Regions from separate parts of the Clostridium sp. JN-1 genome, predicted to be linked through region 4. Evidence: riboswitches for the same ligand, from Rfam matches in the RefSeq annotation. Region 4 holds a riboswitch; each other region holds the start of a gene.

Region 1 (3,147 bases), 560 kb from region 4:
TTTAAAATCTTTACACAATCTCTTATATATGAGACTGGCGAATATATTCTGGATTCTCCAGTTAGAAGTATTACATGCCTGAACCCCATGTCATATACTGCTTTAGCCTCTTTGTCTACTTCTCCAATGGTTAAAACTTTTCTATTTATTTTATTTGTGCAGTTATATCCGCAGTATGCGCATCTATTTTCACAATAGTTGGCAACATACATTGGAGTATATAGTACAACATTTTTACCAAAATACTTAATGGATATGTTATGAGCTTTCTGTGCCATTTCTTCAATATGTTTTTCAGCAGCTGGAGAAAGTAGTGCTAAAAACTCCATTTCATTTATGCTATCTTTTGAAATTATTCTTTCAATTTGTGAATCTGTAACATTATTAAAAAATTTATCATAGTCAAATTCCTTATATTTTTGAACTACATCATAAAAACTCATTTTTACACTTCCTATCTTAAAAATCCTGTAAGAGGAGATGATGGGGCAGCAAATTCTCTTTCAATGCCCGGCTTTGCAAGGAATGCTTTCCTACCTGCTTGTACTGCAAGTTTGAAAGCTTCAGCTATAAGTACTGGATTTTCAGCTGCTGCAAGAGCAGTATTGGCAAGTACTGCATCAGCACCCATTTCCATAGCTTCTGCAGCATGAGATGGTTTGCCTATACCAGCATCTACGACAATTGGAATATCTATTTCATTAATTAAAATTCTTAGAAGTTCCTTAGTTTTAAGCCCTCTGTTAGTACCTATAGGTGCACCAAGAGGCATTACTGCTGAAGCACCAATATCTACAAGCCTTTTTGCATCCATTAAATCTGGATTTATATAAGGAAGTACTACAAATCCTTCTTTTGCAAGAGTTTCAGCAGCTTTTATAGTTTCATAGTTATCCGGAAGAAGATATTTGTTATCTGGAATTACTTCGATTTTTACCCAGTTTCCACATCCCATTGCCTTGGAAATATGTGCAAGTCTTATAGCTTCTTCAGCATTTCTAGCACCTGATGTATTTGCAACAAGTATGCAATCTTTATTTATAAAATTTAATATATTGTCATCTGAATCTGTAGAGTGAATATCTATACGTCTCATGGCTACTGTTACAACTTGAGCTTCGGAACTTTTAAGTACCTCTGGAATTATTTTATTTGATGTAAATTTCCCAGTTCCAACAAAAAATCTGCTATTTATTTTTTTATTTGCTATTACTAATTCATCCATAAAATTAACTCTCCTTTTTTATTATGTTATTAAAAAATTAATATTGTGTACGTTTACTAAATCATAGATTAACCGCCTCCGACGTAACGGATAATTTCTACTTTAGAACCACTTGAAAGCTTTTTAATTTTATAATTATCTTTATCTACTATATTCAAATCCGATTCAACTACAACTGTTTCTTCATTTATGTTTAGTTTGTCCAATAACTCAGATACAGTTAAGTTGTCAGCAAAATTCATTTCTTCTCCATTTACAATCACTTTAAGACCTCCTTTCAAAAAAAATATGGAAAGCAAATAATGCTTTCCATAAAAATCAAACATATCAAATAAAGTTTCCTACGTTGGCATTATCCAAATCAGGTTGTAATGGTAAAAGATAACATCTTACTCTCAGCACATCTATATGAGCTCCCATACAATATTGTATTTACTTTTAAAACAAAAAGGAGTACTTATGTTGTTAAGCACTCCTTGAAATATACATATTAATTGATTTGCATCCCTACGGTAGTGTTAACTACATCAAGTTCAAAGGGTCAGGTTTTAACCTTCTCAACCAAACGGTCCCCCTGCAAACACTTTTATTAACTTATATACATATAATACCACTTATTTAGATATGTGTAAACAGTTTATACAAATTATACATGTATAATTTTTTCACTTTTTCATTTAAAATTATATTATAAAAACTTTAAACAGACATAAAAACAGTTTATCATATTAAAAAAATTTGTGCTTAGAAAGGAAAATGTATAATAAATTTTTATGTATTTTTATTGTACAAGGTGAAAATATGATAATAATTAGTATTTGTGTAGGAAGTGCGTGTTATTTAAAAGGCTCACAAAATGTAATAGAAAGTCTTCAAAATTTAATTTTAAAATATCAATTAAAAAGTTTTGTAGAATTGAGGGGATCTTTTTGTTTAGGATATTGTGCACATGATGTTTCAGTGAAAATTAATGAAGAAGAAAAAGTATATTCTGTTAATGAAAATAATATAGACAAATTTTTTGAAAACGAAATATTGGGGAGGATAAAAAAATGAAGTACATGAACTTTTCCAGTGCGAATTGCAAAAACTGCTATAAGTGCTTACGTTCATGTCCGGTAAAGGCTATAAAATTTAAAAATGAGCAAGCTGAAATTGTAGAAGATAGATGTATAGCATGCAGTCATTGTCTGGGAATATGTCCTCAAGATGCAAGACATATAGTAAGTGATTTGGAAAGAGTTAAATATGCTGTAGCTTCTGGTAAAAAAGTTATAGCAAGTGTGGCACCTTCTTTTCCAGGAGCTTTTGATATAAACGCTAACAAGTTTGTTCACTTACTAAAAAAGTTAGGTTTTAAATATGTGGAAGAAACAGCAGCTGGAGCAGATGTAGTTTCTAATTTATATAAAGAATATATAAAAAGTGAAAATAAACGAGTATATATATCTACGGCATGTCCTTCTGCTAACTATTTGATTGAAAAGTATTTTCCAAGTTTAATTCCTTATATGATTCCGGTAGTGTCACCAATGATTGCTCATGGAAAATTATTAAAAGAGGTATATGGACAAGATAGTTTTGTAGTGTTTATTGGACCCTGTATAGCTAAAAAAATTGAAACTCAGAGTCTTAAAAATAAAGAAGTAGTAGATGCAGTACTATCTTTTGAAGAAATTCCAAGTTGGATTCAAAGTTTGAATATGCAGATAGAAGATTTAGAAGAAGAATTTGATGAAAATTCATTTATGAATGGAAGAAACTATCCAATGTTAGGTGGTATAGTAAAATGTATATCTTCTGCTATAGAAGAAAAAAAGTTAGAAACTATATCTGTAAGTGGAATAGAAGAATGTATGGAATTATTTAAAAGTATTGAGAAAAAAGAAATTGATCATGTTTTTATTGAAGTTAACGCTTGC
Region 2 (3,147 bases), 980 kb from region 4:
CTCCATCATCTACCTCAAAACTTATATCATCTAATATCTTGTCTCCATCAAAGGATTTTGACACATTTTTAAGTACAATTTTTTTGCAAATATTTCTTTCATCCAAAACCTTTATCTCCTTTTACTTCTACTTAGCTGGAAGGAAATCATTCGTAAATGCATCTTCTGCCTTCATATTCTTATTTATAAGCTTTTTACTCATAAGAAACTTAGTATAGTTATCCCAAACAGATACCTTCATTTCACCCCATCTTGGAGCATCATCCTTATACTTAGTTTTCATATATTCTTGACTTTCAAGTGCAAGCTTCTTGTCAATTTCAGGTGCATTTTTAACTAATATATTTGCTGCATCCTTAGGGTTGTCTATGCAATATTGATATCCTTTAGAAGTTGCTTTCATAAATTTTTTAACTAAATCAGGTTTATTTTTAAGCGTACTTTCATTTGCTATTAAAACAGGAGTATAATAATCTAAATCAGGATTTAACTTCCTAATTTCTATAAAGTTAAGTGGTACATTCTTAACCTTTGCTTCTACTCCAGTCCATCCTTCATATATCCATGCAAAATCTACATCTTTTTTTGTAGCTGCAAAGAAATCTTGAGTTCCAATATCTACAATTTTGAGTTTACTATAATCAGCTCCTTGACTTTGCATAACTGATTCTATTACAGCTTTTTCAGAAGGTGAACCCCATCCACCATAAGTCTTTCCTTCAAAATCCTTTACTGACTTTATGTTTTTATCTGCAGGTGATGCAAATCCAGAAGTATTATGCTGAACTATGGCTGCTATAGCTTTTATGGGAAGTGGATTATCTGACGTTCTTGCATAAGTTACATCTTCTTGATAACTTACTCCAAAATCGCCCTTACCTGCAGCTATCAAATTTCCAACTGCTCCATCAGAAGGTTGAATTATTTGTACATCTAACCCTTCATCCTTATAATACCCTTTGTCTTTAGCCACATATAATCCAGTATGATTGGTATTAGGTGTCCAATCAAGTATTACCTTAACCTTAGTTAAACTTTTACTATCCTTTTTTTCTGATGTTTGAGTTCCACTAGAGCACCCCATTAGCAATATACCTATTAGTGCACTTGATGTTAAAATCTTAAAAATTCTTTTTTTATCCATATTAAAATATTGTTGGGTTATATAAATTCCCAACGTCCCCCCCTCATAAAGATACTAATTATTGATATTTTCTTTATCTTTTCTTTGCCACGGCATAAATATGTACTGAAGCACGTACATAAATAGAAATAGTGACATGCTAAGTACTATTACCACTATTATAGCTGCAAATATTTGATCAAGGGCATATGCATTTTTTGCCCTAACCATAAATATGCCAAGTCCTTTTTCTCCTCCAAGCCATTCTCCTATTATAGCTCCCATTATACTGTAAGTAGCTGCTATTCTAAGTCCTGAAAAAAATGAACCCAAACAACTAGGAAACTTTACGTAGATAAACTTTTGTATTTTTGAAGCTTTCATTATGTCCATGAGATTTAACATGTCTTTATCTGCACTGTCCAATCCATCTACAAGACTTATGACAATTGGGAAAAAACATACTAGTACAACAGTTATAACTTTAGGAAGTATTCCAAATCCAAACCATATTATAAATATTGGAGCAAGCGCTATAGTGGGTATGGTCTGAGATATAACGAGTATTGGATAAATGCATGCCTTTATGATTTTTATATTATCCATAAGCAGTGCAATTACTATTGAAAATACTATAGAAATTAAAAAGCCTATCATTGCCTCTTCTAACGTAATGTAAATATGAGGCTTTAGTTGTGGAAGAATTCTAAAAAAAGTTACTACTATATCCTTAGGAGATGGAAGTATATATTTAGGTATTCCTCCTCTATCTACAGCTATTTGCCATAAAAATATTAATATAAATTGAAAAATAACAGCCGCAATTTTATAAGTCGGCTTGTAACGATAACCATTTTTCATCTAATGCACACATCCTATATCAATTTTCTTAAATCACACAAAAACCTCTCTTCTCAATGGAAGAGAGGTCTTATATAAATTGAATTTTATTGACTATTATAAATTTCCTCCGTTGGCATTATCCAATTCAGGTTTTAAGGGTCGAAACCTAATAGTTTCCTCTCAAGCAGTAACTCTGCCTCCCCAAACTTATGTAATTATTTTAAAAATATCAACATAAAGTAGTATATCATTTTAAAGATGAATGTGTCAAACACTTAAAATTATTCTCTATCTATCATCTTTAATAAATTAACCTTCAAATAATATAATTAGTTTATTTTTTACAAACTATTTTATTCATTTATTAATATTCGTGATGATGCAGCTATTTCTTCACTTTTTGCTGTTAACTCTTGTATAACTGCTGATATAGTTTCTATTGAAGAATTAATTTCATTCATTTTGTTGTATAAATCCTCAGAAATCTTACTAATATCTTCTACTAAATTACTCATAGCATTTTCATCATTTTTTGTCGATGCAGCTACTTCTTTAGACTTATAAGCTAATTTTTTCACTTCATTTGCCACAACAGCAAATCCTTTTCCTTCTTCTCCAGCTCTAGATGCTTCAATTGACGCATTTAATGAAAGAAGATTTGTTTGGTTAGCAATACCTATAACTTGTTCGGATGCATTAGAAAAATTACCTACTGCATCTTCTATCTTATTTACGCCTACTCCTAAATGTTTAGAAGTATTTAATATACTAGAAACTTTTGATACTATATTCTGTATAGCTAAAGCACTTTCTTCATTATCCTTTGATACTTCATTTATGGATTCACATAAATCTTTTACATATCTCTTTAATTTTTCACTTTTCATTTCTCTTTCATTATTTAATCTTTGTATGTTTTCAATATTTTCTTCTATTTCTAGATTCTTTTCTTCTGATTTTAAAAATTCTTCTTCTACTTTCTTTTTTACAAAATGCAAACAATTTTCTTTTATATTAATTTTATTATAGATAGATTTGACCATATTATTACAAGTATTATATCCACATGCAGCACAATTCATATTTCTATCGTTATCTGCATACTTTAACATACTTTTAAATATTTCATTACACTCTTCTTTAGAAGGATTTTTTATTTCTGGCAGATTTTCTTCACAGTA
Region 3 (3,147 bases), 550 kb from region 4:
TTCTTCCATAACAACTCCTCCTTTCATAGATATTATCTCTAATTTTAAAAAATGTATGAAAAATTATTATTTAATTGAATCATTGAATCATCAATTGAATATAATATATTGAGTCATTGAATCATAATATATTGACATGCATACATTATAATGATATGCTTATATGTAAAATAATAAATAGCGGTAGCGCTGAATCATTTCGAACGGGAGAACCAACTTTGGGGTGAATCTTATCAAAATATGATAAGTAGGGTTATTTTCTTCGACCCAAATCCGTCAGCTAATCTCGTAAGCGTTGAAGAGAAGTTTTAGTATACTTTGTTATTATATATACTGTATTTTTTATCATGTATATAAATAGCATTTAATAAGCTGCAGTTGCTTCTCTGCAGCTTATTTTTTATCTAATTATTAGATTTATATATTATTAATTTTTAAGGGGAGAATAAATCGTGAATGCTGCTAAATGTAAATTAAATAATAATTACTATGCTAAAATAGATAAAAGTAAAATATATATTGATTATATTAATAACCGTGTAAAAATAGTTAATTTCCATAAGATATCGGTACAAACTATAAAAAGAATAATACGCTATGCATCAAGACAGCATTTAAGCAAAGTTGTATGTAACTGCGATACCGCATATTTTCAAACTTTTTCTGATGCAGGATTTATTTTAGAAGGTAAAATAGATTCCTATTTTAGAGGCGAGGATGCTTTATGCATGTCGTACTTTATAATAGGTAAACGAAAAGCTTGTAAAAATGATAATATGGAAAAGTTATTTTTAATGAAAAGTTTAAATGTAAAAAATAGTTTTAAGTTTAGTAATAATTTCAAGTACCAGATAAGGAATGCAAAAGAAAGCGATATAGATGAATTAATAGACTTATTTTCTAGCGCATTTTTTGCGTATCCTTCTCAAATATATGATAAGGATTATTTAATTCAAAATATGAACAAAAATGTTTTATATAAAGTTGCCACTTATAATGGTAAAATAATTGGTGCAGCTTCTGCATATTTAGATTACGAAAATTTAAATGCAGAAATAGCTGACTGTGCTACTTACCCTCACTATAGAGATAAAGGCATATTGTCAAATATAATTTACCTTTTAGAATTAGATCTTAAAAAGGAAGGATTCATTAGCTTATATAGTTTGTCTAGGGCGATAAATCCAAGTATAAATATTGTATTGAGTAAACACGGCTTTAACTTTAGAGGTAAGCTAGTGAATGATTGTAATATATGCGGTGAGTTTGAAAGTATTAATATTTGGGCTAAAGACATTTAAATTATACTCCTGCCCCTTTTCATTTTACCGCCAGCCTCAAACTTAAAGCAGCAAGCAGGCTTTAAATTTAATAGACTTAGTGGTATAATTAAATAAAATTTTATAAAAGTGCTAGGGGTGCATTAGGCTGAGAAGTGAAGTTTATTATTCTTCATAAACCCTTATACCTGATCTGGATAATACCAGCGTAGGAAAAGTGATTTATATACAATTAAAACCGTATTCCGAATATCTGGAGTCGGTTTTTTGTGTTAAACCTAGACTTCCTGAGCACTAATTTAAGGGGGTTTTTTTTATGTCCGTTATTTTAAAAGATTTAAAAGTTTTTTTATCTATTCCTCAAAACTTAATTGAAATTTTAAAACATCCAGTATCTTTGTTTGCACTGCTTGCTGTAATTATTTTAATTTTGGCTGCAATTAAGGTAAAAAAGATAAAATTCACCACTTCCATGGTTGTTCAAATTGGAGTAGCTCTTGCGCTTGCAACTGTACTTAAAATCTTCAGAATTTATCACTTTCCACAAGGCGGAAGTGTAACTTTAGGAAGTATGGTACCAATTTTAGTTATGGCATTCTTTTATGGTCCTGAAGTTGGGTTCTTAACTGGCTTCTTATACGGAATAATATCATTAATACTTGGTCCTTACATTCTCCATCCTGTACAAGTATTATTTGATTATCCACTGCCTTTTATGGCTCTTGGACTTGCAGGCTATTTTAGAGATAGAAAGATACTAGGAACTATTGTCGCTGTATTTGCTCGGTTTATATGCCACTTCATTTCCGGTGTGGTATTTTTCGGAAGCTTTGCTCCTAAAGGAATGTCTACATATTTATATTCACTTACGATTAATGGACCTTTTATGGCAGTAGAAGGCGGAATATGTATTGTTATTATGGCGTTTCTTCCTATAGAACAGCTGTACTCTATTTTTAACAAACATAAACAAGGAATCTCTACCCCAGGGGTGTAAATTTTTCCAAGACATAGGACAGAGGACGGTGAAGGAGGATTTTTCTCCGCTAAGCTTACGAAAAATCTTTAATTAAACTTTTGATAACTCGTTTCGCTAAAGCGAAACATTGCTAACTTAGAGAACGTACCTAGATTTGATTTACACAAATCTAGGTACGTTCTCCCTCTGTCCTCTATTTTTTAATGATTATGGTGCTCTCCATGATGATTGCAGACTATATTTTTATCTTCTAATGTTCCATTAATGTATTCTTCAACAACCTTCATGTACTCCCCTGATGCTCCTCTTATTACTTGAAGACCATTCATCTTTAAACCATTAATTGCTCCTTGACCTATGCCTCCTACTATAACTACCTCTACTCCATGCTTTGAAAGCAAGTTTGCTAAACCTTCATGCTGATGTTGAAATTCTTCAGAAGATATTTCTTCTACATTAGTAACCTTTTTATCTTCTACTGTTACAATTTCAAAACTCTTACTCATTCCAAAATGTTGATTAACCACGTTTCCATTACTAGGTAATGCTATTTTCATACTATCTAACCTCCATATTATTATTGGCATATGCTATTTAAATTATATGATATATATAGATTGCTGTCAAATGCCAGCAAAATTTACTTAACCTATTATTGCATCAGGTAAAACTTTATAAACCTCTAATAAAATAATACTTAAACTAAGATAAACCACTCCAAATTCATATCCAGCTGCAACATCACTTGGATACTGCAAATTTAAATAAACCATGCTTAATCCAATAAGAAAGCAAAGACATAAATAAATATCTATAGCTAATGGTTTGATCCAAGTTTTCTTACTGTACTTTATTATAGTGTAAGCTAAAAACATCAAAAATAAAACT
Region 4 (3,147 bases):
ACAGATTTTACCTGAAGTGCTGTTCTATAAAATTCTCTAGTAGATGCATCTTTTTCTCTTACTTGAACTAAAGTAGTTCCACCTAATATTGCTTGCTCGACTGCATCTTTTAACTCAATTCCATTTAAAAAACTCCTATCCGTTACAAGATATAATCTATAATCTACTTCCATTCAATTTTACCTTCCTTCTTTAAATCATCTTCAGTTAAGCTGTAAATATGATCCATTAACTTAACTTTAAAACTTCCAGGGAACTTAGCTTCCTTATAAGCAGCTTCGCCTGCTAAATTCATGGAAAGTATTGCTGCAGCACATGATAAAAATTTATCTTCTTCACATCCAGCAGCCGCACCACAAAGTGCTCCAAGCATACATCCAGATCCAGTTACCTTAGTGAACATTTCAACACCATTTTTAATAATAGCACTTCGCGTTCCATCTGTAATATAGTCTTCTTTTCCAGTAGCTGCAGCTACACATTTATATTTGTTTGCAACACTAATGCAAGCTTCCAATACGCCTTTCCCATCATCTAATGAATCCACACCTCTAACTTTTGCATCCATTCCTGCTAAAAATTTTATTTCCCCGGCGTTTCCCTTTATTACATCCACATGCCCTACTTCTAAAATTCTATTTATAACAGAAATTTTTCTGGGAATTGCTCCACATGCTACTGGATCAAGCACTACTGGAATGTTATTTATTTTTGCAGAAGTACTTGCTAAAATCACAGCTGCTTCTTGTTCCTTATTAAGTGTTCCCAAGTTTATATAAAGTGCTGATGAAATTTTTACAAAATCAAAAACCTCATCATAAGCTTCACACATGGCTGGTGATCCTCCAAATGCAAGTAATATATTTGCGCAATCATTTATAGTTACACTATTAGTAATACAGTCAACAAGCGGAACATTCTTTTTAATTTTAGTTAATACTTGAGAAACCTTATTCATCATGCCTTCATTATACATTCTATATCCCCCTCAAAATGAATTTAAATTTATTTTTATATTGTTTAAAATTTTATACCTGCTAATTTATACAATTCTACAAAGTGGCCAACAGGTCCAACCCCATTCCCAATAGGAAAAGAATTTTCTATAGCTTTAGTTATGTACTCCTTAGAAAGTCTAACAGATTCTGATACACTTAAACCGCGGCTTAAAAACGAAGCTGCAGCAGAAGATAATGTACATCCAGTACCATGTGTATTTTTTGTATCAATTCGTCTGCCAACTATCCTAATAAAATAATTATCGCTTAATAATATATCATTTGCATCATTAAGCCTGTGTCCACCTTTAATAAGTACATTTTTTACTCCTAACTTACTTATTCTCTTTGCTGCTTCTTTCATATCTTCTTCGTTTTTTATTTTCATTTTGGATAAAACCTCTGCTTCAGGTATATTTGGAGTAACTAAATCAGCAATTTGAATAAGCTCCTTTAAAGATTCTTCTGCTTCAACCTTAAGCAAATGATATCCACTTTTAGACACCATAACAGGGTCAACCACTATATTTTTAGCCTTATACTTTATTAAAAGTTCCTTTATAGCTTTTACAGTTTTACTATTTGAAACCATTCCTATTTTAACAGCATCGACTTTTATATCATCAAATATAGACTTAATTTGAGCTTCAACCATTTCAGGGCTAACATCCATAGATTTTTGAACCCCAACTGTATTTTGTGCAGTTATCGCAGTTATAACACTCATACCATATACACCAAGAGCACTCATAGTCTTTAAATCAGCTTGTATTCCTGCACCCCCACAGCTATCAGAACCTGCAATAGTCAATACTTTTTTCATATTATACACCTCTCATTAAATGAAATAGATTAATAATAAATTTTTATAAAAATAAAATGCACTGCCGAAAAGCAATGCATTTAGATTTCTTTATTACTGCTTCCCTACGCCAATATTAACTGGATCAGGTTCAAAGGGTTAGAAAAAGTTTCCTCTCAGCCGCTAGGGCACCCCCACAATCATTATTATTCAATTTATATTATCATTATATACACATAAATTTTAAATTTCAACAGCTGTATTATTTGAAAACAAATATAAATATTTATTTTTAACCTTTTTTTGAGTTATCTTTTCTAAAGCCTTAGAGTAATATTCTAACTGAAATTTATATTTTTGTTTAATTTCCTGTATATCTTTAGCATAATCAGTTTTATAATCTATTAAAACCAGATCATCGTCTTCTTCAAAATAGCAATCTATAATTCCTTGAATCAATATTTTTTCATTTTCATATAGATCTTTAGGTAAATCCCTATATATCTCTGTGCTGCTTAAGTTTATAATAAAGGGTTTCTCCCTATATACACTATTTGAATTTAACATTCTTTTTCCAAGACTTGAATTAAAGAAGTTTAGTATTTTTTTAGCATCTGCACACTCTGCTTCTTCTTTTGTTATAAATCCTCTAGTAACTAAGCCTTCAATTTGATCACTTATTTCCTCATAAGTACATACCTTTTTTAAATTTAGTTTTTGCATAACAAGATGTACAATCGTTCCTCTTTCAGCACTTGATATGTTTCTAGTTTTTTGTAAAAACCTAGGCGTATTCAATGATATATTATCAAACAGCAATTTACTATCGTCATCTTGAACAAGCAAAAACTTTCTTTTAAGTTCCGATACTGACATCTTAGCGCTTATATTCTGAGCCCCTTCATACTTATACTTCCAATTAAGCCTTCTATAAACTTCTTTACTAAACTTACTGATATCCGAACTTAAGTCTATATTATCTATATACTCAACTATATTTTTTTCATCATTTTGGTTATCCAAATTCTTTTTAAAGTCAGATTTATTATACAAGTTAACCTTCCACTTAGACTTATCTTCTACAATATACTTTGAAGTCGTGAGATTTCCAATTTGTCTTATTATACTCCCATCTCTGTGTCTTGCTAGTGCTGCTCCTATCCAGTCAAGATAACTTCTTGCACTTATCGTATAGTACTCTGGTATTTTATGTTGACTGGATTTAGAACCTTCACACCACTTTTGGCACGTCTTTTGAGTATCATTTACCATACCAGTTAAAATTAACTTTTCCTTTGCCCTAGTAAATGCTACATATAATATTCTCATTTCCTCAGATAAAGTTTC

Evidence for each region. A riboswitch is a leader RNA that binds a small molecule or an ion and turns the genes downstream of it on or off. The one in region 4 is predicted to bind thiamine pyrophosphate.
Region 1: another riboswitch for thiamine pyrophosphate. It lies ahead of thiS (sulfur carrier protein ThiS); the one in region 4 lies ahead of thiD (bifunctional hydroxymethylpyrimidine kinase/phosphomethylpyrimidine kinase).
Region 2: another riboswitch for thiamine pyrophosphate. It lies ahead of EBB51_RS06785 (ABC transporter permease); the one in region 4 lies ahead of thiD (bifunctional hydroxymethylpyrimidine kinase/phosphomethylpyrimidine kinase).
Region 3: another riboswitch for thiamine pyrophosphate. It lies ahead of thiT (energy-coupled thiamine transporter ThiT); the one in region 4 lies ahead of thiD (bifunctional hydroxymethylpyrimidine kinase/phosphomethylpyrimidine kinase).

The regions. Positions count from the first base shown of each region.
Region 1 covers NZ_CP033465.1:987,328-990,474, forward strand. Annotated here, with positions in the region: gene thiH (2-iminoacetate synthase ThiH) at 1-443, opposite strand, end outside; gene EBB51_RS04860 (thiazole synthase) at 455-1,225, opposite strand; gene thiS (sulfur carrier protein ThiS) at 1,294-1,488, opposite strand; TPP riboswitch at 1,547-1,655, opposite strand; TPP riboswitch at 1,712-1,811, opposite strand; gene EBB51_RS04870 ((2Fe-2S) ferredoxin domain-containing protein) at 1,982-2,281, shown strand; gene EBB51_RS04875 ([Fe-Fe] hydrogenase large subunit C-terminal domain-containing protein) at 2,278-3,147, shown strand, end outside.
Region 2 covers NZ_CP033465.1:1,407,569-1,410,715, reverse strand. Annotated here, with positions in the region: gene EBB51_RS06795 (ABC transporter ATP-binding protein) at 1-106, opposite strand, end outside; gene EBB51_RS06790 (ABC transporter substrate-binding protein) at 128-1,177, opposite strand; gene EBB51_RS06785 (ABC transporter permease) at 1,199-1,984, opposite strand; TPP riboswitch at 2,072-2,180, opposite strand; gene EBB51_RS06780 ([Fe-Fe] hydrogenase large subunit C-terminal domain-containing protein) at 2,320-3,147, opposite strand, start outside.
Region 3 covers NZ_CP033465.1:973,224-976,370, reverse strand. Annotated here, with positions in the region: gene EBB51_RS04810 (DUF3787 domain-containing protein) at 1-9, opposite strand, end outside; cyclic di-AMP (ydaO/yuaA leader) riboswitch at 178-310, shown strand; gene ablB (putative beta-lysine N-acetyltransferase) at 453-1,301, shown strand; TPP riboswitch at 1,405-1,513, shown strand; gene thiT (energy-coupled thiamine transporter ThiT) at 1,597-2,277, shown strand; gene EBB51_RS04795 (NifB/NifX family molybdenum-iron cluster-binding protein) at 2,460-2,816, opposite strand; gene EBB51_RS13740 (phosphatase PAP2 family protein) at 2,904-3,147, opposite strand, start outside.
Region 4 covers NZ_CP033465.1:427,683-430,829, reverse strand. Annotated here, with positions in the region: gene thiE (thiamine phosphate synthase) at 1-173, opposite strand, end outside; gene thiM (hydroxyethylthiazole kinase) at 164-961, opposite strand; gene thiD (bifunctional hydroxymethylpyrimidine kinase/phosphomethylpyrimidine kinase) at 1,021-1,821, opposite strand; TPP riboswitch at 1,905-2,006, opposite strand; gene addA (helicase-exonuclease AddAB subunit AddA) at 2,044-3,147, opposite strand, start outside.